DNA from 3 places in the Desulfitobacterium dehalogenans ATCC 51507 genome. Region 1 is predicted to be linked to each of the others. Evidence: riboswitches for the same ligand, from Rfam matches in the RefSeq annotation. Region 1 holds a riboswitch; each other region holds the start of a gene.

Region 1 (11,361 bases):
TATACCTTTGGACGTGGATTTATAATCCTCAACCAGGAGTTTTAAGTGCATTGCAGAAACCAGGGACTCTTTGGAAGGAGCTCTGATTATCTCCTCCGCCTTCCCTTCTGTCAACATAATCCAAGTAAACAAACGGATTTCAGGGTCACGTTCTAAAAAATCCAGAGCAGGTAGAAGCCCGGCTCTGGCCAAATCCTCCCCAATCACGATCACTTGATTATGAGGGTAAAAAAGCCGATCCCCTGATTTAGTCATCAAATCTCGTGCCACCTCAAATAAAGTCTCACCTTCGCTGGTTAGAATCCTAGTGGATGTTTTGCTCTGTTGACCTTTGGTTGTATAGGCCTGGGGATTAATGACCTCAACTGTCAGTCGTAACTTCCCTTGCTCGCTAAGGTCCAATCCCATGGCACTGACGACCCCGATCTCATTCAGTTCTTGATGGCTCCAGCACCCCGGCAATAAAAGTAAAAGGAATAGGGCTATGAGGATTACCCATCTCTTCATATATCGAATGATCATCTTTGTTTAACTTCCTTTTACTTTTTTTAAGCTATTTTTCATAGCCTTTTTACTTTGACGCCGGTAAGGACTGAGTAAGGACGGGCGGGATAGCATGGACCAAAGAGGGGAGCGGATCATGCCATCTTTCAAATCACCGATATTGGTTGGGACAATAGGAGAAAGATAAGGAATGCCAAAAGAACGTACGGACAGCAAATGAATAACAATGGCTAACAGGGCCATCAGCCAGCCAAACATTCCCAAAAAAGATGTGGCCACGAGAAAATATAACCGCAGCAGGGACACTGGTCCAGTCATAGGCGGAACAAGAAACCCTGAAATAACTGTGAGGGCAACCAGAATCACCATAACTTGGCTGAATAAGCCCGCCTGTACCGCTGCCTCCCCGACGACCAAGGCTCCTACGATACTTACTGCCTGACCCACCGTATGGGGCATACGTATGCCTGCCTCCCGAAGAATCTCGTAGACCATACCCATACCCAAAGCTTCGATGATCACCGGAAATGGTATTCCTTCGCGACCGGCACTCATACTTATTAATAGGCTGGTAGGAACCATCTCCTGATGATAGGTCTGGATAGCTACATAGAAAGCAGGAAGTGTGGTGGAGAAGTAAAAAGCCAGGTAGCGGATGAGCCGAACCAGGGAAGCATAATAGGGCCGGGAATAATAATCTTCAGGATTTTGAAAGGCCTCCACAAAAAGGTAGGGCACCGTGATGACAAAAGGGGTTCCATCCACCAGGATTCCTACCCTGCCTTCTAGCAGTTTTGCTGTCAATTTATCGGGTTTTTCTGTAGTTCCCACAGTAGGAAAAATTGATTGAGGAGCATCTTCAATCAGTTGTTCAATATAACCGCTCTCCAGAATTCCGTCAATATCAATGGATTGAAGGCGCCTCTTCACTTCATCCACAATCTTTGGGTTAGCTATACCTTCGATGTAGGCCACATAGATGGTGGTATTGGTTCTTTGTCCAAGGCTCATGGCTTCCAAACGTAAATGCTGGTCCTTTATTTTACGTCGGAGTAAAGAAGCATTCACCTCAATTCTTTCCACAAATCCTTCCCGGGGCCCCCGGATGGTGGACTCAGTTTCCGATTGCTGAACATTACGGGTCTCAGCACCGAAGGTCTCAAGAAGCAAAACCTCCCCCGCTCCCTCTAAAAAAAGAGCCGTTCGACTGGATAATATCCCCCGCACCACTTCATCAAGGGTCTTCACAGTATTAATTAAGCTATTACTTAGGACATCTCTGTGTAAAATCTTGAGAGAGAGGATTGGCTCAGAACCCTCTGCTTGCTCCGAATTCTTCTCAGCGCTTCGAAAATCTAGGAGAGGCCTGATCACAAAAGCACTCATGTATTGCCGATCCACTAATCCATCAAGATACACCAAAAAACCTTTGCTCGTTTTGTCAAACCACAATTCACGAAATGAAAGATCCGCAGAGTTTTTGAAGATATCTTCTAAACGACTTCGATTCTCTTCAAGGTTGGGGGATATGTCTGATGAATTCTTATCGCTCATTTGAGGACCTCTTTTTAAATACCTTAAATTTTTGTTTTAAGCTATAAATTATATAAAGGAGAGAGACTCCACATATTTCGACGGTTAAACCATAGACTCCAAAGATATTTTTAAAAAACACAGTTTTATCAATACTGGTAGGATTAATAAAGATAGCAAAGACAAATATAACCACCGCAATGCCGATCCCCAAAAACATACGGGATTTGCTTGAAAAAATATGCTTTAAACCTTCCACAGCGGCATAGTGAAACAAAGCTAAAGTTAAAAAGGCTCCCGCTGTCCACGATACTATTTGAAAAGCTTCCGTCCTTTGGATGAAGTTTCCTACATCGACTTTGCGTGCAAGATTGTAGATAGAATACAATTGCCTGGAACTGACTTCTACGCCAATAACCATAATGACAAAGAACATGGACGTGGTGATCGCCAGAATACCCAGTCCGACTCCCATGAGCTTTACCTTATACATGGCTTTAGGATTATTATGATAAGCCATTAAAACACCCATAATAATGCAGATTCCGAACCAAGCAGAAGGAAGCATGGACCCCCTTAGAATCTCACCTATTCCGTGCCGGAAAACCGGTCTCAAATTATCAAACTCCAGATTCCCTATATTAAACAGCGTCACAAAAAGAAAGGAGCCAAGGACAAAAGGGGCAATAATCTCAGAGAGCCTCATAATCACCTCAATCCCGGAACAGCAGGCATATGTACTCACCAGTAAAAGCAAAAAAGCAAAGACGTATTTCGGAGTTTCCGGCATCACCACCGAACCAAAGAAGTCGATAAGAGCTTGGGTAAGAGTGATGGCTACACTAATAAAGTAAATGCTAAAAATTCCAACGCTTATCTTTCCTAAGGTTTTGCCGAGGATTTTCTCACTGTACTGGAAAATCGTCTGATTGATATAATTCCTCCCCATTTTATATAAGAAAAAACCCAGCATTGCTTCTATAACCATAGCCACTAGGATGGCCTGCCAAAAATCCTGCCTCAACTCTCTTATTAGTAGATTGGGCATGCCTAAAGATAGTGAGACAATAATGAAATATGTACAAAAGGATTGGCGGCTTGAGATTTTTACATTCATGGATTTCACACTTTCACCATTATAGATAGCTTAGTATTAGGATGAACACTCAGCCTGATACTATGCATCTTCCGAAGGGATTAATCTCTTTCCTTTGCCGTGTCGGGGGCAGACCCCTATGCAGCTTTGCGCACACCGCACCATAAAAAAACCGGCCTGTGAGCCGGTTGAAAAAACTATGGATGAGTCGCCATCCCTTGCTTGGCCAGTAAAAAATTCACAAACTGACGAGCGGTTCTCCCGGAACGGGCGTTATGATTCATAACCCAGCGCAGAGCCTGCTGCCGCAGATCCTCTCTTGGAATTGCCAGCCCTTCCTGAGCCGCTAATTTCTCGACAATCTTCAGATATCCTTCCTGGTCCGGTGTGGGGAAGGTGACCGTAATGCCGAAGCGGTCGGATAAAGACAGCTTTTCCTCCATATTATCCCGTCGGTGGACTTCATCAACTTGGCGTTCGCCAAAGGTTTCTCTTATCAAATGACGCCGATTGGAGGTGGCATAAATCAGCACATTTTGAGGCTTTCCTTCCAAGCCCCCCTCCAATAAGGTCTTCAAATTCTTATAATCGCCTTCCGTATCTTCAAAGGAAAGGTCATCAATAAACAAGATGAACTTTAGAGGCTGCTTAGCCAGGAGCCGAATAATCTTAGGGTAGTCCTGTAGATCTGTTTTCGATAATTCAACGAGACGTAGTCCTTGATCACAATATTCCTGCAATAGAGCCTTAACCAAGGAAGATTTACCCGTCCCACGGTTGCCGTAAAGAATCACATTATTGGCCGGAAGATCTTTCAGGAAAAATTCAGTGTTTTGAAGGATGATTCCCTGCTCCCGTTCTTGATTAATCAATTTGTTTATGCGCATGGGATCGGGGCGTACCCCTTCAAGCCTTTCTGTCTCGCCCCTCCATTTGAGAGCTATACACTGACCAAACAATCCTGTACCCATAGTTTGATAATAAGAAAGGAGAGCCTCCACCATTTCTTCTGCCGTCCCTTGAAGCAGACTTTGCTTCAGCCTTCTTTGCCAAGACCAGAGATAACCCTCAGCATAACTTTCTTCTTGCCCATAGGTTTCCGTAGGATAAGCATCCCCCATCTTCATCTCCTGAAGACTTATCCATATGGGCCAGGTTTTAGGGTGCAAAGGAGCTTCTTGCCAGAGAGCCAGGTTTTCCATCTCCTGCTCTTCGCACCGCGCATTAACCGCATCCTTGATCTCTTCAGCCGTCAGTTCAGCGATCTCTCGTAAATACAGCAGCTCCCGCCCTGCCAGTTGGCGAAGCCCGGTCGATACCCTATTCTTCCCCCCCTGGGCTGCTTGCCTGGTGAGCTCATTGTCATCCTGGAGAATACGTTCCCAAAGATAATCCGGCCAATGAACCTGGGTAGCTAAGGAGCAGAAATGATGGTAGTCTTTATAGATTTCCATAAGATCAAATTCTTTGCTCCCAATTTTCTGAAGCAGACTCTGGCAAGAAGCCGCCACTGGGTCTCCTATTAAGCCACGGAACACAACCATTCCATCAAAAAGAAGGGATAATCGAGTTATTTTTGTCCTATTCACGCAATGCACATCCTTATGTGTTCTAGTACAACTCCTAGACACTATCATAAATCCTTCAATTCCTTAAGTAAAGGGTTGATCTTACCGGAATCTCTCTTTTAATACAAGCCAACTACTTGACAAACTCTCCTTCTTTGGTATTCTATAATTAATTAAAAATTAAACCATTCTTTGGTGCCCCCACGGGGGGGAGAATAGGGAAACCGGTGTGATTCCGGTGCGGACCCACCACTGTGTAGGATGAGCTTAAACCATAACCACCGGCAACGCCGGGAAGGGGTAAAAAGCGTTTGAATCCAAGCCAGGAGACCTGCCAGGAATGTATAAAGCCTTTCCATGGGTGAATTTGGAAAGCAGCGGCGATGAAGGCAAAGTCCCGACCACTTATTAAGTGGCGGGACTTTATTTTTTTTACAAAGGAGAGGAATAAAGATGAGTAAAACCGAATTAGAACAGGACAAGCTATGGGATGATTTCTTTAAACAGGAGAACCTGGGTGCTGCTTCCCTTGAGGAATGTGAAGCCGCATTGAACCATCTTATCCAGGGAATACGCGGTCTTGACGAACAGGCTATGGAAGCGGTACAAGCACGCTTGGATTCCCTGACCAAACCTCAGGGCAGTTTAGGGGTCCTGGAGACAATTGCCAAGCAATTGGGGGGGATTCAAGGGCAACCTTGGCCGGAAGTAGAAAAAAAGGCCATCCTCGTCATGGCCGGAGATCATGGTGTGGTGGCCGAAGGTGTCAGTGCCTTCCCTCAAGAAGTAACCCCGCAGATGTTCTATAACTTTTTAAGTGGCGGTGCAGGGATCAATGTCCTGGCTCGCCATGCCAACGCTGATGTGATCTGCACCGATGTGGGAATGGCTTTTCCTCTGGACCCGCCTGAGCTCATGGTTCACCGCATCATGAACGGAACTCATAACATGGCTCTGGGACCCGCCATGAGCCGCAAAGAAGCTCTCCTCTCCCTGCTGACCGGAGCTAAAATCGCCCGCCAGGCTATTGATTCCGGAGTAAATGTCCTGGCTACTGGGGAAGTAGGGATTGGCAATACGACTCCCAGTGCAGCCATTATTTCTCTCATTACGGGCTTGCCCCCCCAAGAGGTTACCGGACGGGGAACAGGTCTGGATGATGCGGGACTCATCCGCAAACAAGAGGTTATCGCCCGTTCTATCGAAATCAATCAGCCGGATCCCCAGGATGGGATGGATGTTCTCAGCAAAATAGGCGGTTTAGAGATCGGTGCCCTAGCTGGAGCAATTCTTCAAGCAGCCTTTTCCCGTGTCCCCATCCTTTTAGATGGAGTAATCTCCACGGCAGCCGCACTCATTGCTACACGTCTCTGCCCCACGGCCCGCTTCTTCCTGATTCCTTCTCATTCTTCCGTGGAAATTGGCCATATTACCGCCTTGAAAGAACTGGATCTGAAACCCATCATGCACCTGGATTTCAGACTGGGAGAAGGAACAGGGGCCGCTATCGGCTTCCATCTCCTGGATGCCTCCATCCGCATTCTCAATGAGATGGCTACTTTTGAATCCGCAGGGGTCAGCAGTAAAAACTAAGCATCATTGGAGGTAACTATGTCGGATTTTGTTCTCATAACCGGCGGGGCCCGCAGCGGTAAAAGCCGCTTTGCCGAGCTCCTGGCAGCCCATCCCGGTCTGCCCGTAATCTACATTGCCACAGCACAAGTCTACGATGAGGAAATGGCTTTGCGTGTCAAAAAACATCAAGACCAGCGTCCTTCCCATTGGGACTTAGTGGAAGAGCCCCTTGCCCTCTCATCGGTGTTGGAACGACATGCCCAGGACAAGGCGGTACTCTTGGTGGACTGTGTGACCCTGTGGCTGACCAATCTTCTTCTTGCCAACTATCCGGCAGAGGATGATTTGCCTGAGCAGGAGTATACCCGAGCCCTCCATAGGATAGAGCAGGAGATTCTGGAACAGGTCCGCACCATCGCTCATATAGCCCAGGATATTACCCCTCAGGTGATTATGGTCACCAATGAGGTGGGAGACGGTATCGTTCCCGATAATCCTCTTTCCAGAGTGTATCGGGATCTGGCCGGCAGGGCCAACCAGATCCTCGGTCAAGGTGCCCAACAGGTCTATTCGGTCGTTGCCGGTTATCCGACGGAGATCAAAGCCACCGGCCAGGCTTTATTGGATTCCTTGCGGCGCGAGGATTCCTAGCATGCGCAAATTATGGATCGCCCTGACCTTTCTCACACGAATACCTCTTCCACAGCCGGAAAATGTGACCACGGAGGAGTTCACTCAAAGCCAGCATTATTATCCCTTAGTGGGCTTAATTCTGGGGGGAACACTCTGGCTGGCCCTCATCCTGCTCCTTCCCCACTACCCACCTCTGGTTACGGCCGCTTTACTCCTTACCCTGGAACTCATTCTCACCGGGGGAATCCATCTTGATGGATTTATGGACAGCATGGATGGATTGCTTTCAGCACGGACACCTGAACGCATGCTGGAGATTATGAAGGACAGCCATGTGGGAGCCTTCGGCGCCGTAAGTGCCATGGTTTACCTGCTGCTCAAATTCACTCTCCTGGCCGGACTCCTTGCCCTCCCCTCACCTTTTGTTCCTTACCTCATTCTTTTCATGCCCATCCTATCCCGCTGGATTTTTCAGATTGGGGTTCATTTCTTCCCTTACGCCCGGGCCCAGGGCTTCGGTCAGGGATTTCATGAAGCCTCCCTTAAAACCCGGTGGTTATTCTTAGGTGAAGGCTTGCTGCTCCTTTTCCTCACCTATTGGGTTCTGCACTGGCCGGGGATTTCCGGCTTTATTCTAGCCACCCTATTCATCCTCTTTTTCACTCGCAAGGTGTCCCGTCTTCTGGGAGGGTTAACCGGGGATCTTTATGGCGCCAGCATTGAACTCTCCGAACTGCTCTTTCTTTTGGGGGCATTCCCTCTGATTTCTTAGAACTTGTCCGAAATTCGTAATCCGTTCCGAATTAACAAAAGAGGCCGTTGCTCAACGAACTGTGAAGTTCACTGGGCAACGGTCTCTTAGTTTTAGTACAGGTAGTAAAGCTTTTTCAAGCCTATTTATTCAGCCCCCTGGCTAAACGCTTCATTCCTTCTTCAATAATCTCCGGTGTCGAGCAGGAGTAATTGAGGCGCATTTCATTGGACACCCGGCCATCGGCGTAGAAGAGAGCTCCGGGAACATAAAGAACATTTTGGCGAATCATATCTTCCACATAGTCAAAGCTATTGTTCACGCCAATCAGCTTGGCCCAAAGGAATAAACCACCTGAGGGGACGATCATCTCTACTCTATCTCCCAGATAAGTATGGATGGACTCCACCATAGCCTGACGGCGATCATTATAAACTTTCCGCAATTTGAGGATATGATCCGGCAAAAGATCCTTTTTCAGATATTCATAGATCGCTCTCTGAGTTAAGTTATTACTATGAAGATCCACGCCTTCTTTGGTTTGTTCCAGATGCATAATAATATCTTCATCGGCAAGAACATAACCTATCCGCAACCCCGGTGCCAAAACCTTGGAAAAGGTCCCAAGATAGATGACATTTTCCCCCAATTCCGCCAGATGAGGGATTGCCTCTCCTTCATAACGCAATTCTCCGTAAGGATTATCCTCGATAAGAAGCAGATCATATTTTTGGGACACTTTGAGAAGCTCTTTTCTTCTCTCCAGCCCCATAACTCTTCCCGAGGGATTTTGATAATTCGGTATTAAGTAAAGAAATTTGGGCGTGGTGAAAGCTAAAGCTTTCTCCAGTTCACTGGGAATGATTCCTTCCTCATCACAGGGGATCATCTGAAAATTAGCCCGAAATCCCTCGAAAGCTTGAATAGCACCCAAATAAGTAGGCGTCTCCAAGAAAACCGTATCTCCCGGATCCAAAAAAGTTTGGGCTAATAGGCTCAATCCCTGCTGACTTCCGGTGGTGATAATCACCTCGCTGGTCTGGGCAGGTCTTTGGTTGCGTTTGTGCTGAGAGGCAACCCATGATCTCAACTCCGGATATCCTGCGGTCTGAGCATACTGTAAGGCGGAATTGCCCTGTTCCTCAAAAACCTTTTGGAAGGCTGCCTGTAAATCCTGAGTAGGAAAAAGGTCAAGGGCAGGTAACCCTCCGGCAAAAGATATCATCTCGGGGTTTTGGGCTGCTCTGAGCATTTCCCCGATAAATCCTTCTCCTACATTTTTCATCCACTTGGCGTACTTCATTAGCTTCTCCTTTCCATCCTCAAATCTATAGTAATAATACCCAAAGATATTATTCCTTCATTACTCAAGAAAACCCCAGCGTTCCATAGGCCAATAACGCACTAAAACTTTTCCTCCGATATTTTTCTCGGGAACGAAGCCCCAGACATGGCTATCCTTACTGTTGTTGCGATTATCCCCGAAAACAAGGTAGGATTGCTCCGGAATTTGGATAGGCCCATAGTCATATTCAGGAGCCTCTTTCAAATAAGGTTCTTCCAGGGGTTCTCCATTAATCCATACTTTACCCTCCCGGACTTCCAAGGTCTCCCCGGGTAAACCGATGACACGTTTAACCAAATCATCGTGCTCTCCCGAGCCTTCTGGTGCAGTAAACATAATGATATCTCCACGCTGGAGGGGTTTACTTTTGTAAAATACCTTATCGAAGATTAAGCGATCTTGAAGTTGGATAGTGGGGAGCATGGAACCGGTAGGGACAATGCGGGTGTCGATGATATAGGTTCTAATTCCAAAGGATAAAACCCAGGCGACTACGATCAAAATCCCCCATTCAAAAATTGTGCGTAAATATTTTTTCATTCAAGTCACACCCTCTGCAATAGTTGTCCACTGTGTGGATATACGAAGCTTGCTTACTTGTTTCAGAATACCACGAAATCCCTACTAAATAAAAGACCCCTCCGCTTGGAGGGTCAGTCCGCTATGATATTCCCTTTCCCTAAATTTTTACCTCTATAAAGCCTTTGATCAGCTAAACGATACAGATCATCATAGCTACGGCCTTCCGTCGGAAACTCGGCAACTCCGATACTGACTCCTAAATTATATATTTCAAGACACATGCTTTTTCTCATCCGTTCAATAACTGCCAGAGATTCGTCATTCATGGAAACCTCTGTCAGCACCACGGTAAATTCATCGCCACCCGTTCGGGCGACAATATCCTGCTCCCGTACTGCGGCTCGTAAGTTTTGAGCGATTTCTTTCAGGGCCCGGTCCCCCATAGGGTGCCCCATTGTATCATTGAGTTGTTTGAACAGATCCAAATCGAGAACCAATAATAAGAAATGTGAATTTCTCCTTAGGGTACTGGCTATTTCTTCACGAACACGCTGCTCGAAACCCTGACGATTAAGGATTCCTGTCAAGCGGTCCGTATTGGCCAAACGAGCAAGCTCCTCACGCTGGCGAATCGTCTCTAAAGCAACCCCAACTACGCGAATAAAGGCCGCCAGTATCTCTTGTTTTTGGTCGTTGAGGTGCTTACCTGCATTCATAAGCCAAAGCTCACCAACTACCCCGCTATGGGTCTGGAGAGGATGTATCCACACACGCTCCCATTTAAAGGGATTATCTTCAATATCAAGAAAGTGAACCTTGGCATTTCTAAGACAACATTCCTCCTTAGAGATATATTGCCTGACCCAAGTTCGCCAATCCCATTCCATCTCTTGTTTCAGCCGCCCAAAAGGTGAACGCATTTCCCAGGTCCCTTCGGCACTCTCCAACAGAAAAAATCCTCCGGGCAAAAACAGAATTTCCATGGCCATTTCTCCAGCTTCCGATAAAAGCTGCTCTTCTGAGTCAGCACGGACGAGAATTTCTGTTCCCCGCAATAGCAAGGTAAGGGCTTGTTCCCTATCTAAAGAGTCAATTCTCAGCATTCTTTCAAAAATAAAAGAAGATATAATCGAAATAACTTGTTTTACAAAAACCGCTAATCGTTCATCTTTGGACTGAGCCCGCTTACCCTTAAGGATAAAGGCTCCTAAGGTTTTGTCAAAATGGCTTAAGGGCAAAACCCATTCCTCGTCCATTTCCACGACTTCGGTAAAGGTTTCCCGGAAATCCTGGGGAAATTCGCTTAACATCACCGTTTCTCTGTACTTGTCATCACGAGAGCTGATAGAATAAAGTTTGTATTTTCCTTGCTCAAAAAGGTAGATTGCAGCTAAATCACAGTTAAATAGCTCCAGACTTCGCTGAGTAAAGAGATCTAATGCCGTCAAGAGATTTTCCTCACGATTCATCTCTTGAATGGTAGTCAGTAAAATCTCTGCATACGAAGGGCTATTATCGGGAAATTCCCTCTTTTCAATTCTCTGTAATTGCACTGACTCCTCACCCTTCATTTAAGAGCAATTTGAATGATAGGCTTATACAGTAAATATTTTACCACATTCTATTAATAAATTGGTTTTGATTTTGATAATTCTTTTAACAAATTAATTTTAAATTAGTTAACGATTTAAGTTGAAGGACTTTGGTTTCTATTAACTCGGTATAACTACAATTAATATATGCCGGTTTTCTGAAAATCGAACTATTTCTAAGTCACAAAAAAAAGTGATACCAGCAGAGGATGAAAAAGTCGCTAGGGCTGAGTAGCTTATCC
Region 2 (8,670 bases), 660 kb from region 1:
TCACAATAGAGGGGAACGATATCGATATCATGAGTGGCAATAAGAATCGTTAAATCCATTCCTTTTTGAGTTTCTAAGAGAAGTTGCATAATCTCCGAGATTCCTTTAGGATCCAGCCCTGCTGTGGGTTCATCCAGTACCAGGACCTGGGGTTCCATGGCTAAGACTCCGGCAATAGCGGCACGCTTTTTCTGTCCAAAGCTGAGGGCGTGAGTGGGCTTATTGCGAAGATGAGAAATACCCGTTCTTTCTAAAGCATGCTCTACCCTTCTCTGTGCTTCGTCCTTAGGCAATTGAAGATTAAGCACTCCATAGGAAACATCCTGATAGACACTTGCCGAAAAAAGCTGGTTGTCCGGATCTTGAAACACCATTCCAACAGCTTGCCTAAGGTTCAAGAGTCCCTTGCGCGAGTAATCAACGGGCTGTCCATCAAAAAACACTTCTCCAGAAGAGGGCTTCAAAATTCCGTTTAAATGTTGAAACAGCGTGGATTTACCTGCTCCATTTCCTCCTAATAGTGCAGTAACCTGACCCTTGGGAATCGTTATAGTGATACCCTTAAGAGCATGGGTCCCGTCAGGATAGTGGTAGTGCAAATCCTTAAGCTGTATTATGTTGTCCTGCATTATACTCTCATTCATATTCTTTCCTCAAGTCTTTAAGATGGTCTATTTCATTTCAAAAATAATGCCAAGAAAATCAATACTCCGTTAATCAGCGCGGCCAGAAACACTAACTTTTTATTATTCTCATAGGTTTCTTCCAGGACCTTGATCTCTCCATCATATCCCCGGGCTTCTAAAGAGGTATATAACTCATTAGAACGTTTATAAGCACGAATAAACAAGACAGACACCATACTCCCCATAGAGCGATACCCGGTTCTAAGATTGATATAGCCCAGCCGAGAATTTTGAGCAATCAGCATGGTCGCAGCAGTCTCTAAAAGCACGAAGATAAAACGATAAATAAGTCCCATCATCTCCACCATAAGCTTGGGCAGTCTGAGCCTCCTCAATACGGACAACAAATCCACCATGGGAGTGCTTAGAGATAAAAAATAGAGGCAGGATACGGAGCCGAGTACCCGGAAAAAAAGATTAATACCTTCACGTATCCCGCTTTCTGAAATTCCTACCCAATACCCTGCTATGGAATAAGCCCATAAAAAGCTATGAACATCACGAGAAATATTAATGGCGATCGTAATAATACCGATAACTAAAAATGACATAGGAACGATCATCAATTTGAGCCATACGGAGAAGGGGGCGCCTCCGAAAAAAATAGTAGCTCCACTCATAAGTACAATCACAGCTATGGAGACAACCATTTGATCGGCCCATAGACATACCCCCAGAGTTAAGAAGGCAAAAATGAACTTTTGCATAGGGTCAATCGCTTTAAGCCGAGAGGCATAAGCATAGGTATCCGTATTCAGCATATTATTTGAAGCCTCCTCCCACCCTTTCGGTGAGCACTAAGTAGTTTTCTGGATTCCCGCTCCATATGGCTCAAGTCGTTCACACAGTCTTATTCCGTCCTTTATAATAACCTAAGCCGAACCCGATGACCCCTGCTCCTAAGCCTGCTTGAAGGGCAAAGAGCAGACTCTCAATTTCCCCACTGGCAGGCTCAAAGAAGGGGGAAAACCAAGGCTCATAATCCTCCTGAATAGTCATGATTTCTTCCTCCGCCAAGCCATCTGCCCCGCCAAATTCAGCGTCCTTGATAAGAATTAACGGAGCCACAGTTATGGCAACCACGAGCAGTAATAACAACAGATTAATCTTTAAAGTCGATCGCTTTGTTTGTTCTACACCTGAATTCGCCATCTTTACGCCTCCTTTGTCAACAGCTTAAGATCTTGCAGCTCACTTTTTCCGTAGCTGGCCAGTGCATTGAAGATGATTACAGTCAGTATCCCTTCACTAATAGCCAGCGGGATTTGCGTTACAGCAAAGATGCTCATAAATTTAGTAAGAGAAGCAGCAATTCCTCCGACTTCTGAAGGGAAGGCCAGGGCCAGTTGAATCGATGTGGTTACATAGGTGGATAAATCACCTAAGGAAGCAGCCAGAAACACACCTAACCATTGGGGGCCTTTGAATTTTTGTACAAGTTTATAAACACCATAAGCGACAAAAGGACCGACCACTGCCATGGAAAAAGTATTGGCTCCTAAGGTAGTCAATCCACCATGGGCCAGGAGCAATGCCTGAAACAAAAGAACAATAACTCCAATAACCGCCATAGCCGTCGGTCCAAAAAGGATCGCACCAAAACCTACCCCTGTTGGGTGCGAGCAGCTCCCGGTAACCGAGGGCAATTTAAGAGCAGACAGAACAAAAACAAAAGCTCCTGCCATGGCTAAAAGAATTTTCAGCCGTGGATTAAGGGAGATCGTTTTCTTGATCGAAAAGATACCTAACACGACAAAGGGTATGGTTAAAGCTCCCCAGGAAATCGCCCAACCCGGCTGTAAAAAACCCTCCATAATATGCATAGCCGATGCTTTATAGGGAATTAAAAACATCATTAGGACTAAACCAACAAAGAGCTGTATTCGTTTGGACATACTCCCCACTCCTTCACTTTTGATAGGACAAATTCTTTGTGAAATAACCTCAATGCAGGTGCCATGTACACCTTAAGCCTATATACATCTGATACTTATCTGATATGCAAAAAACCCTTCTTTGCAGAAGGGTTTGCTATCCTGTATCAGATAAGAATATCTTGAACACTGATATCCACCTCCCCAACATCCCGTAGGTTCCTTGAATTTAGAGAGTAAGCAGGTTTCCTGGCTCAAGTTCATCATTAACCCACGTCTTCCCAGATAATAATCCAGTGACATCATTGTGAGTCAACTCCCTCTTACAGTGGCGGGCACCGCGTCAGCTTAACTGACTTCCCTTATGACTTTTCTTACGAAAAATCAACTCAACTCTCTATATTTAATTTCAAGAACATTATAGCAACTTTTCTAAGTAAATTGTATATTAATTATGGAGAAAACTAATATTAATTAGTTCATCTCTCTGATTTTTTCGATTTATCATCTAATGGAAGACCAGATTTCGCTGATCAAACGATTTAAAAAGAGCTAAATGGTGATATTAATTCTTATCGATAATATAAAAGAAAGTTAAGGAGAGAAAAAAATGCGAAAGTACATTGAAGAGTTCTTAGAACAGAAGACCTGGGCAGTTGTTGGAGTCTCTAAGGATCCGGCTAAATTTGGCACTAAAGTATACCATAGGCTCAAACAATCCGGTTATACAGTCTATCCTATTAATCCAAAACTCTCAGAGATAGACGGCGAACCTTGCTTCCCCTCATTAAATGCCTTACCCGTTCTTCCTGATGTGGTCAGCCTCATCGTTCCTCCCCATATATCGGAACAAATTGTCGACCAATGTGCCCAGTTAGGTATCAAAAGAATCTGGATGCAGCCTGGCGCCGAGAGTGATGAAGCTTTATCAAAGGGGCGCGAAAACCATATCAAGTTAATCACCCATGAATGCGTCCTGGTTGAAACACGCCCCGGAAGATAGGCCTACCGCTTTCGCTCAATAGGCTCAAGCCTATAACAACAAAAAACCGTACTGACATCAGTACGGTTAAATCTTGCCTATGGAGCGGGTGATGAGAATCGAACTCACGTAACTAGCTTGGAAGGCTAGCGCTCTACCATTGAGCTACACCCGCAGGTGTGGTAGCAGGGGAGAGATTTGAACTCTCGAATGAGCGGGTATGAACCACTTGCCTTAGACCACTTGGCTACCCTGCCATGGCTCCCCGAGCAGGACTCGAACCTGCAACCTACCGGTTAACAGCCGGTTGCTCCACCATTGAGCTATCGAGGAATAGTGTTATGACTGGCGGAGAAGGAGGGATTCGAACCCTCGCAGCAGTTACCCACTCTAACGGTTTAGCAAACCGTCCTCTTCAGCCACTTGAGTACTTCTCCGAAAGACTACTTTTTGGTGCGGAAGATGGGACTTGAACCCATACGGTGTTACCCACACGCCCCTCAAACGTGCGCGTCTGCCAGTTCCGCCACTCCCGCATTGTTTGTGGAGCCGTTAACCGGATTTGAACCGGTGACCTCATCCTTACCAAGGATGCGCTCTACCAACTGAGCTATAACGGCATTGAGGATTATCTAAAATTGAAATGGTGCGCTCGAAGGGATTCGAACCCCTGGCCTTCTGATTCGTAGTCAGACGCTCTATCCAGCTGAGCTACGAGCGCATGTCTTTGGAGCGGGTGACGAGATTCGAACTCGCGACTTTCACCTTGGCAAGGTGACACTCTACCACTGAGTTACACCCGCATGTCGTTGAATGATAAAATGGTGAGCCATCCGCGACTCGAACGCGGGACACCCTGATTAAAAGTCAGGTGCTCTACCGACTGAGCTAATGGCTCATAAAATGGCAGGGATGGCAGGATTCGAACCTACGAATGCCAGAGTCAAAGTCTGGTGCCTTACCGCTTGGCGACATCCCTATCCTATCTATTTTTAAATCAACTGCTGTTGACTTAAAACCTTGGTTGCGGAGGCCGGATTTGAACCGACGACCTTCGGGTTATGAGCCCGACGAGCTACCGCTGCTCCACTCCGCGATGTTTAGTGGTGGGTAGAGATGGATTCGAACCACCGTACCTTTCGGAACAGATTTACAGTCTGCCGCCTTTAACCACTCGGCCATCTACCCACATTGTGTTTCCCGCTTATAAAATTAAAATGGCGACCCCGATCGGACTTGAACCGACGATCTCCTGCGTGACAGGCAGGCATGTTAACCACTACACCACGGGGCCGGATTTTGGTGGGCGATGACAGGATCGAACTGCCGACATCCTGCTTGTAAGGCAGGCGCTCTCCCAGCTGAGCTAATCGCCCGAATTTTGGTGACCCATACGGGATTCGAACCCGTGTTACCGCCGTGAAAGGGCGGTGTCTTAGGCCGCTTGACCAATGGGCCGTTTTAGCGGAACATTTGTTAGTATATCCGAATCGAGCATAAATGTCAACACGTTTATTTAAAAAAGTAGTTTAATCTTATATCACCCATATATACTGCTTTTATACGCCATTCTATACACTCTTAACTGACTATTTTGGTCTGCTTATTATCTAAAATTCACCTACAATTATTTAATTTATTTTAACAGCACCTTAAGTTTTTAATTAAGTAGCATTTTCTACCGAGGAAATGCTTGCTTTTCAGCATGAAAGTCTGATCGTGAAAAAAACCGTACTGACATCAGTACGGTTAAATCTTGCCTATGGAGCGGGTGATGAGAATCGAACTCACGTAACTAGCTTGGAAGGCTAGCGCTCTACCATTGAGCTACACCCGCAGGTGTGGTAGCAGGGGAGAGATTTGAACTCTCGAATGAGCGGGTATGAACCACTTGCCTTAGACCACTTGGCTACCCTGCCATGGCTCCCCGAGCAGGACTCGAACCTGCAACCTACCGGTTAACAGCCGGTTGCTCCACCATTGAGCTATCGAGGAATAGTGTTATGACTGGCGGAGAAGGAGGGATTCGAACCCTCGCAGCAGTTACCCACTCTAACGGTTTAGCAAACCGTCCTCTTCAGCCACTTGAGTACTTCTCCGAAAGACTACTTTTTGGTGCGGAAGATGGGACTTGAACCCATACGGTGTTACCCACACGCCCCTCAAACGTGCGCGTCTGCCAGTTCCGCCACTCCCGCATTGTTTGTGGAGCCGTTAACCGGATTTGAACCGGTGACCTCATCCTTACCAAGGATGCGCTCTACCAACTGAGCTATAACGGCATTGAGGATTATCTAAAATTGAAATGGTGCGCTCGAAGGGATTCGAACCCCTGGCCTTCTGATTCGTAGTCAGACGCTCTATCCAGCTGAGCTACGAGCGCATGTCTTTGGAGCGGGTGACGAGATTCGAACTCGCGACTTTCACCTTGGCAAGGTGACACTCTACCACTGAGTTACACCCGCATGTCGTTGAATGATAAAATGGTGAGCCATCCGCGACTCGAACGCGGGACACCCTGATTAAAAGTCAGGTGCTCTACCGACTGAGCTAATGGCTCATAAAATGGCAGGGATGGCAGGATTCGAACCTACGAATGCCAGAGTCAAAGTCTGGTGCCTTACCGCTTGGCGACATCCCTATCCTATCTATTTTTAAATCAACTGCTGTTGACTTAAAACCTTGGTTGCGGAGGCCGGATTTGAACCGACGACCTTCGGGTTATGAGCCCGACGAGCTACCGCTGCTCCACTCCGCGATGTTTAGTGGTGGGTAGAGATGGATTCGAACCACCGTACCTTTCGGAACAGATTTACAGTCTGCCGCCTTTAACCACTCGGCCATCTACCCACATTGTGTTTCCCGCTTATAAAATTAAAATGGCGACCCCGATCGGACTTGAACCGACGATCTCCTGCGTGACAGGCAGGCATGTTAACCACTACACCACGGGGCCGGATTTTGGTGGGCGATGACAGGATCGAACTGCCGACATCCTGCTTGTAAGGCAGGCGCTCTCCCAGCTGAGCTAATCGCCCGAATTTTGGTGACCCATACGGGATTCGAACCCGTGTTACCGCCGTGAAAGGGCGGTGTCTTAGGCCGCTTGACCAATGGGCCGCTAGCGCAATAACTATAATACATGGACTAGCTTTACTTGTCAAATACTTTTTTCTATTAAGTAGAATTAACATATTTTAGGGAAAACATTCGGTTAATTCGAAACAATATCTGGCTATATATTCCTGTTTTTAGTTAATTGTACCGCTCTTTAACAGAAAAAATACAAGTCCATTAATCCAATCTATTCTCAGCTTCCCTTCCTTGTCAAAAGAATCACTGTGGTAATAATTAAGGCAAACCCTATAATATCGAGCCAGACAAAAGCCGTGTTCAACCAAAAAGCGGAGAACAAAGCAGCTGACACAGGTTCTACACTGGCGATCATACTAGCCTTTACAGGCCCAATATCACTGACCCCCTGTAAATACAAAGTAAAAGACACAACCGTCCCGATCACGATAATAGCCAACATCCCCCAGAACACCTGCCAATCCAGGGAAACGGGAATCTGCCAAGGTCGAATAAATATAAGCAGGATTGTCCCACCGATTAACATTCCACAGCCTGTAACGACGATGCTCCCCCATCTGCCAATAATCCTCCCCGGAATGATCGTATAAAGCATCAATCCTAAAGCGGACATCAGTCCCCAGAAAAGCCCTTGGGTAGATATGACAAGGTTGCTGAGATTCCCATGGGTAGCCAATAAAAAGGTACCGGTTACAGCTAAAACAATAGCAATGCCTTCTGTCTTCGTCGGTAAGCGCCTATCTATTCCGCAAACGAAAATCATAATTAATAACGGCCCTAAATACTGCAGCACAGTCGCTGTTCCCGCATTGGTATACGATATGGCCAATAAATAGGTGTATTGACAAGAGATAAGCCCAAATAAGCTAAAGGCGATAAGTGTCCAGCGATCCTTTGTATTGCTGAACAAACCTATCATTTGCTTTCTATGTTTAAATAAAACCAAAGAAAATAAAATCAGCCCCGCTATAAACATCCGTACCACTGTAACCCAATGAGGGTCGATCCCCTTCACGGAAAAAAGGTATTGTCCGCAGGCACCGGAAAATCCCCAACTGATCCCGCCAATAAGGGTAAATATCGTCCCTCTGACGGCTTTTGTCCTGATATTTTGAGTCTTTTCTTCGTGCTTTTCAACTATAAGTTCACTCATGTTTCCCTTTCAAGTACTTACTTCCAAAATGGGTACTTGCCTTTGCCCTACAATTATTTTTTAAGCCAATATCTTTACAAAACACTCTCTGGAGCGAGGTCCATCGAATTCACAAAAATAAACCCCTTGCCAACGGCCTAAAAGCAATCTTCCCTCTTTGATTATGACAGTCTGAGAGCTTCCCATCAGGCTGGCTTTCAAATGGGCTGCCGAATTCCCTTCCCCGTGCTTATCCTGGGCTATATCCCAAGGGCAGATCTCATCCAGGCGCCTCAGCATATCCCGGGAAACATCGGGATCCGCATTCTCATTAATCGTGATTCCCGCCGTAGTATGAGGACAATAGATAATCGCTGCGCCATCCTTAATCTGGGAGTTCTGCAAAAATCCTTCTATTAAAAAAGTAATATCAATCCATTGATTCCTTTTTTGGGTCTCCAGTCTTAACGTATGTATCATGTCTTTCTCTCCCCTTACCATTTCCGATCTCCTCATATTCTTCACGTTGAGTGTATTCCCGTCTTACTACCCTGGTCATTTCCCTTTGGTGTTTTTCGCAATAGATTTTCCAAGCAAATTTCTCAGGACGATTCAGACAATATCGGGCCATTCGTTCGTTTACAGCCTTTTGGCAAATACTGCAACGAATATCCCCATACTTCGGTCTATGCTGCATTCTTTCTCTACGCTGGCGTGCAGCATACTCATTGCGAATCCCCAGCTCCGTCACATTGATTTTTTCAATCCTCTCTATAATCTGCAGAATTTCCTCATCACAGAGTACGACAGGCTGATTCTGGGTCAGTTTAATGATTGAGGCCAGAAGATCAATATCATAAAAGACCACACTTGAAAAAACCTTCAGGTTACAACGCCGGTTAA
Region 3 (11,361 bases), 1.5 Mb from region 1:
ATCCCGATCCTTACCCTGAAGATAAGGAGCAATATGACGAACCACAATCCCCGTAGCCATGATAAAAATCAAAAGAGAGGAACCTTCCCATAGTTCAGGAAGGACTTCTTTCAGCTCACTAAAATAATAAGGATCGCAGCAAGGGGCAGGCTCTTCTGTTTCATGAATGCGCTTCTGACCCTCAAGACGCCGGTGCAGATAGAGTAAGGTTGGTTCCTCTTCAGGCCATTTCTCGATGATCCGGCAGGCCGTCCTTAAGCCCTGATCCCTTAACACCACAATGGCTGTTTTCATGAGCGTCCTTGCCGATACTCATGAGTAAATTCCGGGTCATACAGTTTAGAGCGGGTCCCTTGATCCCGGAGAAAATCTCCCACAAGAATCTGTGCATGCTTACGGATTCCCGCCTCTTTCACCTGATTTTCAATGGTTTCTAAGGTACCCTCCAGAATGTGTTGATCCGGCCAGCTGGCTCGATACACAACAGCTACAGGTGTATTGGGGGGGTATCCTTTCCTCAGGGTCGCCACCACTTCCCCTATATCCTGTACACTGAGAAAAATCGCCATACTGGCTTGATGTTGAGCCAATAATGCCAGATCTTCCTTTTCCGGCACCGGGGTTCTTCCCGCCAGTCGTGTAAGAATTAAGGTCTGGCTGACCTCAGGCAGGGTAAACTCTTTTTTCACCGCAGCGGCGGCGGCAAACACAGAGCTTACTCCCGGGATCACTCCGTAGGTAATGCCCTTTTCTTCCAGGCATTGCATCTGTTCCTGGATGGCTCCATAAACACTGGGATCTCCAGTGTGTAAACGAACGACTTTTTCTCCTTTTTGTACCCCTTCCGCCATGATGGCTACAGTCTCTTCCAAGGTTAACCCGGCACTGTCAAATAAAGCTATGCCCTCTCGGCAATGCCGCAGGATATCCGGGTTGACCAAGGATCCCGCATAAATAACCCGCTGGGCTTCTTCAAGAGCCTTTTTGCCTTTTAAAGTGATCAAATCCGGATCCCCGGGACCGGCTCCTACAAAGAGAACCGGATTAATATTCTCAGCCAAGGTTTTCACTCCTGTCTTTATAATGATATCCAAAGATCTTTTTAGTGCAGCCGTCTGGGTCGCGTAGCTTTACGCACAACGCACCTTCGGGCGTGATCTCCTGAAACCTTCCACCGGAAGGTTTCTTGATCGGAGACTCACGTACTCCATAGCTCCAGGGCTGGTCAACTCGCTTTCTTAACAGCATCTGCGGCGGATGCGTATGCTTTGGGGAGTGCCGCCTTGAGCGAAACTGTCCACCGGACACTTTCGACGCCAAACCCCGCTGTTTTCTACATGTGAACCGTGGCTACGCTATGTTAGGAAAGCCTCGTTGACCCGACCGCCCCTCCGCTTAAAGAAAGCTTGGCTTATGGTGAGTGAAGCGAAGCAGAAGCCTTAGCTGCCTTATACACAGTGAAATCCGTTCGCTTTTGTGCGTAAAGCTACTCTTGTGGGTCTTTCTTGCACTTCTTTCGGGTCTTTTTCTGTGTCCTGAAAAGATACTTAAACGAATACTTGAAAAATCGCCCAAGGATTTTGATTTACAAAAGAGAGCGAATTTAAGCGAGCGGGAACAAAACTTCGCGAAAAGACTGCAGCGGAGTCGGGTTGGAAACAGGACGTTTCCAACCAGCCATTGAGCAGGAGCGATTTGGCTGGGCACCCGACGGAGCGAAGGGCTTGAGCGTTAGTTTTGTCCGCGCAGCTTATTGAGCGAACGGTGTAAAGCAAAATCCTGGAGATTTAGCTTTCAAAGGGTCTTTCTCAAGATTGAGGCTTCTTACAAAGCACAAGACTTAAATAGTCCACTTTTTCCAACACTTCCTCCGGGCCAAGCAGGCGAACGTCTTCTCCTGCCTGACCTACCCGGGTAGCTAAAACTGCCTGTGACCCGGTTCTTTGGATATGATTCAGTACATCCGGCAAATTTCGCGATACTTTCATTAAGACAAGATTAGGATATTGCTCATACTCCTCTAAGCCCTCGATCCCCGGCAAAACCACTAAAGGCTCATCTCCCGTAGCCAAAGGCCAATTCACTTGAGCTGCGGCAGCCGCCATAGCCGTGATACCTGGAATGGTCTCTATCTGATCCGGTTCAAGCTGATCTCTTAAGATAGCAAGTAGATAACTGTAAGTGCTGTATAAGGAAGGATCACCTAAGGTAAGGAAAGCAACGGAATGCCCCTGACAGAGCTCCTCCTTAATCTTCTCTGCCGCAGTATGCCAAGCAGCTTGAAGTATGCTCTCATCAGCGGTCATCGGCATTTCTAACTCTAAAATGCTAACTCCGGAGGGGCAGTGTGATTTGGCAATTTCCCACGCGACACTTTCCCGCTCCATCTTGGACTTGGGTATGGCGACCACCTGAATAGCTTGTAGAATTTCCACTGCCCGCAAGGTAATAAGCTTCGGGTCCCCCGGCCCTACCCCTATTCCGTAAAGCTTAGCCTTTTCACTGATCTGATTGTTTACTATGTTTGTGTCTTCGTTCCTATCCTTCTTCACTTCGTTCCTCCTTAGCTCTTCGGCCCGCAACCATCCCGCGGTTCTGGAGCTCATTTTCTTTTGAACGGGTTCTTAACTCCTTTGTTTGAAGCAGAGGCCTTAAATAATCCCCTTTCTTCCTGAAAGTATAAATACGGGGTTTTGGGCCTGGGCAAGATGAATATCCTTAATACCCTTCCAGCGTACAGCTTGGATCGAAACCACATCAACATCCTCATATTGCAAGCTTTTTAAGGCTTCCATACCATGAGCTAATGTCTCTAAAGTTACGGCAGTCAATACAACCCTTCCCCCAGGCGCCAAGGGAGCTTGAAGTAAAATCTCCCGAATCTGCCCATGACTACCGCCAATAATACAGACATCCATAGGGGGGATTTCCTGTAACGCTTGAGGCGCAGATCCACGAACCAGTCGCAAATTTCTTACCCGAAACTTCTCTTGATTCTTCAGAATAAGCTCCTGTGCCTCCGGATTTTCTTCTATGGCATAAACGCAGCCACGATGAGCTAAAAGCGCCGCTTCAATGCTTATGCTACCCGTCCCTGCTCCCACATCCAAGACCCGGGTCGAAGGGGTAATCTCTGCCTTAGCCAGAACTTGAATCCGAATCTCATTCTTAGTCATGGGAACATTGCCACGAACAAACTCCTCATCCTTGATACCAAAGCTCTTAGGCAATGAAAGCAAGGATTGAGCCGACTTATCCTCTGGATTTTCAGGGTAGAGGATCATCACCGCATTAGAGAAATCTTCTTCCAAATCCATGAGCTGATGAGCATCTGTATTTAACCAACGCTCTTCCGGATAAGTCAAGGCATTGCCAAGAGAGATCTGCGGATTGAAGTCATAGGTATGATAATACTCAGCAATCTTCTGAGGTGAGTTTTCACCCCCAGTGAGAACTCCCAAGGGGCGGCTGAGATGTAAAGGTAAGCAATTCAGCGGACGGCCGTGGACACTGAGCAACTCTGCATCCTGCCAGGGGATCCCTGCTCGTGCAAAAGCAAGCTGAATGGAGCTAAGGCCAGGCAACACCTGGATTTCTTCTTGCGGGAACTCCCTTTTCAACCAAGGAAGCAGACTATAAAAACCTGGATCGCCAGAAACCAGGACACTTGCCTTTTTTCCCTGCTGTAATACTCTCTGCAAGGTTTCCAAGGTTTCAGCTAAATTTCCACTGACCCGGTATGACTCTCCCTTGAAATCCGGAAAGAGCTTTAAGGCTCGTTGCCCTCCTACCAAAACATCGCTCTGATGGACCATTTCTTCAACAGCCTGGGAAACCCATGCTCTTGTACCAGGGCCTATCCCCAATATTTGGATCATCCCATCACCTTCCCCTTTGTTTAACCACTATTTCGTTAATTAACCAAGCCTTCGGCTTTGCCCAATTCTGCCGCGATTTATAGTGAAATAAAAAAGAGCCCTGAGCGGCTCTTTGGTTTTTCCCTTCGGTTATTCCGAAATAATCACCACACCCATCGCTCGTGGGCGTAATGCAATGTTCAAGGCAGGTCTCCTGACTTCCAGTCTTCATGCCTCCCCCCTTCCCAGGATTATCCCAGTGGGCTATAAGGAGGCACTCGTGGTTCACAGTGGCGGGACCGCGCCGGATTTTCACCGACTTCCCTTTTCATCCTCAAAAGAGGAACCTTGAGTATTATCCGATTGTTGTGACAATTTAATTCGAATTACTAAGTTATTCTCTACTTTTACCTAAATTCCTTCTCTATCTGCGGCCAATGCCAAAATTCTTTGCAGATCTCTTTGGCCTGATCATCCCAGGCAATGATCTCACCGTTAAGCAAAGTAAAGGCGGTTCCCACCTGCACTTCCCCATGCACATGCTCTTGAGCCCGACAACTCGCCCTTTCTGCTAATTTAAACAGAAGATTTCCCCAACCCTTGGTACGAATTTCTTCAGCAGCACCTTCAACCGTTGGATACTCCGCTATGGTCTGCAAAAAGTTCCGGTCAATACCATTCAGTGCGGCATGAGCCACTAAAATTTCCATCCGGGCATCGGCAACATGGGTATGGGTATGGAAAATCCCCCCGGCTACTTTAATCAATTTACCAATATGACCAAAGAGAAGCACTTTCTCGATCTTGCGATAGGCAGCCTCCTCCAGCAGAAAGCCCACAAAATTGGCCATCTGAATAATGGCTTCCTCAGGAACTTTCAGTTCCGCCGTAGCTGCTCTGAAACCATAATTGCCAGGAGTTAGAACAATGGCTTTATGTCCATAAGCAACGGCTTGATCCAGCTCAGGCAGAATAGAATTCTTGAACGCTTCCTCTGACATAGGCCGAACTATACCTGTTGTGCCTAAAATCGATAGCCCTCCCCTAATTCCCAAACGAGGATTCAGGGTCTTCGAAGCAAGCTCTTCTCCATCAGGCACCTCAATCACCACCAGGACTTCTTCCTGGGGAAATACTTCTCGTACCGCTGCCTGAATCATTGACCGGGGAACAGGGTTAATAGCGCTTTCCCCTGGAGGAATCTGAAGTCCTTTTTTGGTAACGACGCCAATACCTTGACCCCCGCGAATGAGGATTTCTCCTTTTTCAGAAAGAACCCGCACTTGAGCTACCACTTCCAAACCATGGGTGACATCAGGATCATCCCCTGCATCTTTGATAATACCTACACGAGCTATATCCTTTTCCATTTCCCATCGATGTATGGATAATTGAAGCCGTTCCCCTTGGGGCAGTGGGATATCTACTTGTGTTCCTTGATTTAATCCTTTCAGTAAGAAGCATGCGGCTTTTGCCGCCCCGGCTGCACAGCTGCCCGTAGTAAAGCCCATTTTCCATGAATGCCTGTCCTTCATCTCTTTCCTCATATCAGCCGCCCCATCTATTATCGTATTCAACTATAATGCTATCATTTCACCTCGTCGTCTCAAAATCCTTCATTTTGTCATGAACCTTTTGTGCATAGTCTTTATAGAAAACATCCAATTCCCCCATATAATTTTCCTTCCAGGGTTTGTTGCGGCCACAATAATGGATAATCACGGTATTATTGCGGACCCAATCCAGGTCAATCTTCGCATCCCAATACTTGGGATTCAGGTTATAGAGAACATAATACCGTTCACTAAGATTATAGATTTTCGCATCCACAGTCAGCGTTCTATCACTATAAACTCCATTAAGGACATCTTGGTCAGGTAGAAATAAGCGATGCTTATATCCCTCAATATATTCATAGACTTCATGAATATCCTGTTCCTGGCGCAGCAGAGACAAGTTCATCATCATAACCCCCGAATTGACATAGGTGCTGTCTTCAGCCATATTAAGCCTGACATGATTAATCCTTTTCAATATTTCCTTGACATGGGAGGCCGCCGCGAAGAAATTCCCTTGGAAATCTATGGTATAGAACTCCTTTAAGGGATTTATCACCACTAGATCCGGATCCAGGTACAAAATCCGCTCGAGGTGATCCGGGAGATATTTGACAGCGAAAATCCGATAATACATTTCTTTGGGGTAGCGGCTGGTAATGGGGGCATCGCTTAAACCCTTATCGGAAATTTTAATGTCTTCAATTTTACATCGAGAGGTGTCAATGGCATGATTGATGCGGGTAAAGTCTTCTTTTGACATGCCGGAATGAGCCACATAAACTGTAAACTGCTCCCCTGGATTGGACTCAATCAGAGAGGTGAGCATGACGATCAAGTGTATAATATAATTCGAGTTTAGGGTGACTAAAATATTCATGGATTTACCCCTTTGCTGGTTTTATCTTTGGATATGAGGATTATGCTTTGTCACCTATTCAATATAAAACAGGGACCGGGATGTTAAAAACATCACCAGTCCTTCATTTTACCTTGAGAGCACCGCCATAAATTCTTCTCCGGTGATGGTTTCTTTCTCTAACAAAAAACGCGCCAACTCATGGAGTTTGTCAATATTCTCTTTTAAGATTCCGAAGGCCTTTTGATGGGCACTTTTAATGATGGATAGGATTTCCTCATCAATTTTGGCTGCGGTTTCAGGGGAACACATCAAAGAGGTATCGCTACCAAGATAAGGATTATTCACTGTTTCTAAGGCCATCATATCAAAATTCTTGCTCATCCCCAGACGGGTAACCATGGCGCGGGCGATTTTGGTCGCTTGTTCAATATCATTGGAGGCTCCTGAAGTATAGGTTCCGAAGATCAATTCTTCGGCTGCCCGGCCTCCTGTAAAGGTCGTGATTTTATTGAACGCCTCCTCCTTGCTCATCAGAACACGCTCATCCTCTTCCACTTGCATAGTGTAACCCAAGGCACCGGAAGTCCTCGGAATGATGGTAATCTTATGAACGGGTGCAGAATCAGTTTGTTTGGCCGCCACTAAAGCGTGACCAATCTCATGGAAAGCAACAATCTCTTTTTCTCGATGAGAAATCACTGCCCCTTTCCTCTGATAGCCTGCAATAACGACTTCCACAGACTCCTCCAAATCGCTTTGGTTCACCCGGCTTCTCCCACAACGAACAGCCCGCAAAGCCCCTTCATTGATAATATTAGCCAGCTCAGCCCCGGATGCTCCGGCAGTGGCTCGGGCGATAGTTTTAAAGTCGATAGAGGGTTCCATTTTCACCTTTTGTCCATGAACCCTTAAAATGGCTTCTCGGCCTGCCAAATCCGGAAGCTCTACAGGGATTCGGCGATCAAAGCGTCCAGGGCGCAATAAAGCCTTATCCAGTGATTCCGGCCGGTTGGTAGCCGCGAGAATCACAACACCCTTCTTCCCATCAAAGCCATCCATTTCGGACAAAAGTTGATTCAAGGTTTGTTCCCGCTCATCATTACCTCCTCCGAAAGATCCTCCATCACGTTTTTTCCCGATAGTATCAATCTCGTCGATAAAAACGATGCAGGGGGCTTTTTCATTGGCTTGTTTAAATAAATCTCTGACTTTTGCAGCACCCATTCCCACAAACATCTCTACAAATTCGCTCCCGGATATGGAGAAAAAGGGGACTTTAGCCTCTCCGGCAACAGCCCTTGCCAGCAAGGTCTTCCCCGTTCCCGGAGGCCCTACCAAAAGAACCCCTTTAGGCAAATTCGCTCCAATGGCTGCATAACGGCTGGGGTCGTGAAGAAAATCCACTATTTCCGTGAGGGCTTCTTTCGCCTCATCCTGACCCGCTACATCGGCAAAGGTCTTGCCCGTCTGGGCTTGAACATAGATTTTAGCATTACTCTTGCCAAAGGTCATGGCATTCATGCCGCCGCCCATCTTTTTCTGCATCAGATTGCCCAGCAAATGCCAAAGTCCAAATAATAAGATCATGGGAAGAATCCAAGTCAAGAGAAAGTTCATTAAGGGCGAGTTTTCCCGGGGGATAACCTGAGAATATTTATCCACTCCGGCAGCCTTAAGGCGATTAACCAATTCGGGATCATCCATGGCACCTGTAACAAAGACAGTTTCTTTACCTGTGGAGTCTTTGGTCACAAAAGCAATCTGATTATCCTGAACTTCGACTTCAGAAATCGCTCCACTCTCAAGATAAGACAGGAAAGAGCCATAATCCACTTGAGTAATTTGTCTTTTAAGCAATTCTGGAAAAACAAAAGCATTAAGGAACAGAAGAATTAACAAGGCAATCAGGGAATAATAGATAAGCGGTTTCTTCGGGGTTTGTTTTCCGTTCATTTTTTTCACTCCATTATTTTTATATCTAACCGCTCACAGGGATTCTGATTCTACTTCGGATCAAATCGATACATCTCTTGCATAAAGGCTTTCACATTGTCCATGCACTCAATAAATCGTTGGTATTCCTTTTCGCCCTTATGTTCCAAAAAAGCACCGTAACGCCGTTCAAGAGCCTCCTCTATCCTATAAACCGTGTCTTCCCCGTGCTGTGTAAGGGTAAGTTTTACAAATCGTTCGTCCTCAGGAGTACGAATCCGTCTTAGAAATCCTGCAGTCTCCAATTTCTTGCACATTGAGGAGGCATTCCCGCTGGTAAGGCCAATGATTCCTCCCAGACTCCCTATAGTGTGAGGTCCTCCGTCCTTAACTTCCACTAAGATTCGCGTCTGCATTAAGGTCAAGCCGTGTTCCTCAACAATGGGGCGGAATGCATTGGCCATACCTTCGGTTATCGTCCTTAAGAAATCCCAGATTTCATTCTCAAATACCATGCTTTTCATGCTTTGGCCCCCACCACGCTCTCCGATATTATATTTACACTATATATATTATAGTGTATACTTTATCTAGTCAATACATCATAGTTCCTTGTTTTTTATCAAGTGGACAAAAAGTCCGGAATTTACATATACTAAGATAACGAATGGGAGGGAGAATCATGAAAAATTTGCCTATGCTTTACCGTGTGATATCTATCGCCTTGCTTCTCCTCCTTCAAATCTTTGCTCTGGTTATGATCATTTGGAGATTCAGCAGTTATTTTATTTATTTCTATACTATTTGTACATCTCTCAGCATTGTCGCCCTGCTTTATATATTGAACAGCAAATCTGACCCCGCTTATAAGATTGCTTGGGTTATCCCCATACTTATCTTCCCTATCTTCGGGGGTCTATTCTATCTTTTGTTTGGCCGCAATAAGTTAAGCAAGCGTAAAAAGCGTGAAATGAAGGCTGTCAACGAAAAAATGAACCAGTCTTTAATACAGAATCAAGTCATCGTTCAGGAGCTTGAAGTACAAAATCATCGCGCAGCTAACCTTTCTCGATATATCGAGAAATATTCCTATTGCCCCGTTTATAAGAATACCATTACAGAATATCTGCCTCTTGGCGAGATAATGCATGAGCGTCTGCTAAAGGAATTGAGAAAGGCTGAGAAGTTTATTTTCTTAGAGTATTTCATTATTGATGAAGGGGTCATGTGGGATTCTATTCTCGATATTTTAGTAGAAAAAGTCCAACAAGGTGTGGATGTTCGAGTCCTTTATGATGATGTGGGCAGTCTCTTTAAGTTGCCCTATGGTTATGAAAAGAAACTGGAGGAGAAAGGAATTAAGTGCAGTGTCTTTAACCGCCTGATTCCTGTTCTCTCTATACACATGAACAATCGAGATCATCGCAAGATTGCCGTGATCGATGGAAAAATAGCCTTTACAGGTGGGGTCAATCTGGCTGATGAATATATTAATGCCTATGACCGGTTAGGCCATTGGAAAGATACCGCCATACTCATCCAAGGTGAGGCCGTCTGGAATTTTACAGTGATGTTCTTATCCTTATGGGGTTATGAGACTGAGACGAATGAAGATTATACCCGATACAAATTACCTGCGGACGAGGCAGAGGCCCACCCAACCGACGGATTTGTCCAGCCCTTTGGAGACAGTCCCTTAGATGAAGAACCTATGAGTGAAAACGTTTACCACACTCTCATCGCTCAAGCAGAACGCACTATCTATATTAACACCCCTTACCTAATCCTGAATAACGTAATGCTTTCGGCCCTCTGCTCTGCTGCCAAACGAAGTGTTGATGTTCGTATCGTGACTCCTTATCGTGGGGATCGCTGGTTTGTTCATTCCATGACCCGTTCGAACTATAGGCTCCTTGTCGAAAGCGGCGTAAAGATCTACGAATATTCACCCGGCTTTATCCATGCCAAATCCATCCTTGTGGACGATGTCCACGCTGTGGTTGGAACCATCAATATGGACTACAGAAGCCTTTACCTGCACTTCGAATGCGGTGTTTATCTCTATAAGACTCAAAGTATCTTGGAAGTAAAGGAAGATTATTTAGAAACTTTGGCAAAATGCCAGCAAATTACCGTAGAGGATTGTCGTGCTGTCAAATGGTACCGTAGATTAGGACGTACGATTCTTCGTATTTTCGCTCCGTTGATGTAGAATTTCAATAGTATGCTTAAGACTAATTGCAAAAAACAGGAGCTTTTCAGCATTTTCGTAAATCTGCTGAAAAGCTCCTGTTAGGTTTATAAGCACTTAGCCTATTTATTTTTAGGAGGAGATGGCGATAAGAACCTACATCATCCGTTTAATCTGAATAGCCGGGTATTCCATCACACAAACATACTCACAGATTCCACATCCTGTACAGATCTCCGGATCAACCACCGGATATTGAAATCCTTCCATCTTAATCGCTTCGTCAATCAACGGGCAACTGTTGTAACAGGAGCGGCATACATCATCCTGATAAGCATAACATCGGTTTTTATCAATTTCGGCAATACCGATTTTTACTTCTCGCATGCCCAAAGGTACAAGGGCACCACTGGGACACACATCAGGACATTCCATGCACAGTGAGCAGGGTACTCGACGGGGAATAAAATAAGGGGTTCCAAGATTTAATCCTTGATCGAGATGCGCACTTAATAAGGTCTTATCCGGGCAAACTTCAATACATTTGCCACAGCGCAAACACTTAGCCAAAAACTCTTCATCCCTAACTGCACCCGGCGGGCGAAAAACCCTGGGAGCAGCGGCAGCAAGAGCCTGAGAAGGTTTATAGGCCAATCCTGCCAGAGCAATCATTCCTGCCCCTTGGAGAACACTCCTCCGGGATATTTTTTCCCCTCCCTCTTCCGAAAGTAGATCTGCAACAGGTTGCAGAGAAAATTGCAGAGCTCCGCTTGAACAACTATCAATGCAACGTCCGCATCGGGTACATAGACTCGAAACACAAAATTCGCTTGTGCTTGTGATAGTACTTTTCAAACTTTCAGCAGTATAATTACATGCCTTTACACATTTAAAGCATTGTACACACTTATCCGTATCGCAACGAACCTTGATGGGGCTCCAGCGAGAGCCTAGCGCATAAAA

What was found. Region 1 has a riboswitch for cobalamin ahead of cobT (nicotinate-nucleotide--dimethylbenzimidazole phosphoribosyltransferase). Riboswitches for the same ligand answer to the same signal wherever they lie in the genome.
Region 2: linked by a shared signal. The riboswitch ahead of DESDE_RS10270 (energy-coupling factor ABC transporter permease) and the one ahead of cobT (nicotinate-nucleotide--dimethylbenzimidazole phosphoribosyltransferase) in region 1 are both predicted to bind cobalamin.
Region 3: linked by a shared signal. The riboswitch ahead of DESDE_RS05985 (bifunctional cobalt-precorrin-7 (C(5))-methyltransferase/cobalt-precorrin-6B (C(15))-methyltransferase) and the one ahead of cobT (nicotinate-nucleotide--dimethylbenzimidazole phosphoribosyltransferase) in region 1 are both predicted to bind cobalamin.

The regions. Positions count from the first base shown of each region.
Region 1 covers NC_018017.1:2,764,063-2,775,423, forward strand. The annotation lists gene DESDE_RS13330 (Ger(x)C family spore germination protein) at 1-522, opposite strand, end outside; gene DESDE_RS13335 (spore germination protein) at 529-2,058, opposite strand; gene DESDE_RS13340 (GerAB/ArcD/ProY family transporter) at 2,048-3,154, opposite strand; gene DESDE_RS13345 (ATP-binding protein) at 3,331-4,722, opposite strand; cobalamin riboswitch at 4,877-5,054, shown strand; gene cobT (nicotinate-nucleotide--dimethylbenzimidazole phosphoribosyltransferase) at 5,155-6,294, shown strand; gene cobU (bifunctional adenosylcobinamide kinase/adenosylcobinamide-phosphate guanylyltransferase) at 6,313-6,927, shown strand; gene cobS (adenosylcobinamide-GDP ribazoletransferase) at 6,929-7,681, shown strand; gene DESDE_RS13365 (aminotransferase-like domain-containing protein) at 7,803-8,963, opposite strand; gene lepB (signal peptidase I) at 9,024-9,545, opposite strand; gene DESDE_RS13375 (diguanylate cyclase) at 9,659-11,098, opposite strand.
Region 2 covers NC_018017.1:2,104,486-2,113,155, reverse strand. The annotation lists gene DESDE_RS10285 (ATP-binding cassette domain-containing protein) at 1-629, opposite strand, end outside; gene cbiQ (cobalt ECF transporter T component CbiQ) at 677-1,447, opposite strand; gene DESDE_RS10275 (energy-coupling factor ABC transporter substrate-binding protein) at 1,527-1,838, opposite strand; gene DESDE_RS10270 (energy-coupling factor ABC transporter permease) at 1,841-2,581, opposite strand; cobalamin riboswitch at 2,784-2,968, opposite strand; gene DESDE_RS10265 (CoA-binding protein) at 3,171-3,563, shown strand; tRNA gene DESDE_RS10260 (tRNA-Gly) at 3,644-3,717, opposite strand; tRNA gene DESDE_RS10255 (tRNA-Ile) at 3,723-3,799, opposite strand; tRNA gene DESDE_RS10250 (tRNA-Asn) at 3,801-3,875, opposite strand; tRNA gene DESDE_RS10245 (tRNA-Ser) at 3,889-3,979, opposite strand; tRNA gene DESDE_RS10240 (tRNA-Leu) at 3,994-4,078, opposite strand; tRNA gene DESDE_RS10235 (tRNA-Thr) at 4,087-4,162, opposite strand; tRNA gene DESDE_RS10230 (tRNA-Arg) at 4,187-4,263, opposite strand; tRNA gene DESDE_RS10225 (tRNA-Gly) at 4,271-4,345, opposite strand; tRNA gene DESDE_RS10220 (tRNA-Lys) at 4,365-4,440, opposite strand; tRNA gene DESDE_RS10215 (tRNA-Gln) at 4,447-4,521, opposite strand; tRNA gene DESDE_RS10210 (tRNA-Met) at 4,564-4,638, opposite strand; tRNA gene DESDE_RS10205 (tRNA-Tyr) at 4,647-4,730, opposite strand; tRNA gene DESDE_RS10200 (tRNA-Asp) at 4,761-4,836, opposite strand; tRNA gene DESDE_RS10195 (tRNA-Val) at 4,843-4,918, opposite strand; tRNA gene DESDE_RS10190 (tRNA-Glu) at 4,925-5,000, opposite strand; tRNA gene DESDE_RS10185 (tRNA-Gly) at 5,306-5,379, opposite strand; tRNA gene DESDE_RS10180 (tRNA-Ile) at 5,385-5,461, opposite strand; tRNA gene DESDE_RS10175 (tRNA-Asn) at 5,463-5,537, opposite strand; tRNA gene DESDE_RS10170 (tRNA-Ser) at 5,551-5,641, opposite strand; tRNA gene DESDE_RS10165 (tRNA-Leu) at 5,656-5,740, opposite strand; tRNA gene DESDE_RS10160 (tRNA-Thr) at 5,749-5,824, opposite strand; tRNA gene DESDE_RS10155 (tRNA-Arg) at 5,849-5,925, opposite strand; tRNA gene DESDE_RS10150 (tRNA-Gly) at 5,933-6,007, opposite strand; tRNA gene DESDE_RS10145 (tRNA-Lys) at 6,027-6,102, opposite strand; tRNA gene DESDE_RS10140 (tRNA-Gln) at 6,109-6,183, opposite strand; tRNA gene DESDE_RS10135 (tRNA-Met) at 6,226-6,300, opposite strand; tRNA gene DESDE_RS10130 (tRNA-Tyr) at 6,309-6,392, opposite strand; tRNA gene DESDE_RS10125 (tRNA-Asp) at 6,423-6,498, opposite strand; tRNA gene DESDE_RS10120 (tRNA-Val) at 6,505-6,580, opposite strand; tRNA gene DESDE_RS10115 (tRNA-Glu) at 6,587-6,662, opposite strand; gene DESDE_RS10110 (DMT family transporter) at 6,853-7,788, opposite strand; gene DESDE_RS10105 (secondary thiamine-phosphate synthase enzyme YjbQ) at 7,849-8,247, opposite strand; gene DESDE_RS10100 (nuclease-related domain-containing protein) at 8,198-8,670, opposite strand, start outside.
Region 3 covers NC_018017.1:1,226,344-1,237,704, reverse strand. The annotation lists gene DESDE_RS06000 (cobalt-precorrin 5A hydrolase) at 1-294, opposite strand, end outside; gene cobM (precorrin-4 C(11)-methyltransferase) at 291-1,061, opposite strand; gene cobI (precorrin-2 C(20)-methyltransferase) at 1,809-2,552, opposite strand; gene DESDE_RS05985 (bifunctional cobalt-precorrin-7 (C(5))-methyltransferase/cobalt-precorrin-6B (C(15))-methyltransferase) at 2,652-3,878, opposite strand; gene DESDE_RS22970 (hypothetical protein) at 3,883-4,089, opposite strand; cobalamin riboswitch at 4,045-4,223, opposite strand; gene cbiD (cobalt-precorrin-5B (C(1))-methyltransferase CbiD) at 4,265-5,404, opposite strand; gene DESDE_RS05970 (glycosyltransferase family 8 protein) at 5,451-6,293, opposite strand; gene ftsH (ATP-dependent zinc metalloprotease FtsH) at 6,402-8,228, opposite strand; gene DESDE_RS05960 (MarR family winged helix-turn-helix transcriptional regulator) at 8,279-8,731, opposite strand; gene cls (cardiolipin synthase) at 8,890-10,419, shown strand; gene DESDE_RS05950 (4Fe-4S binding protein) at 10,555-11,361, opposite strand, start outside.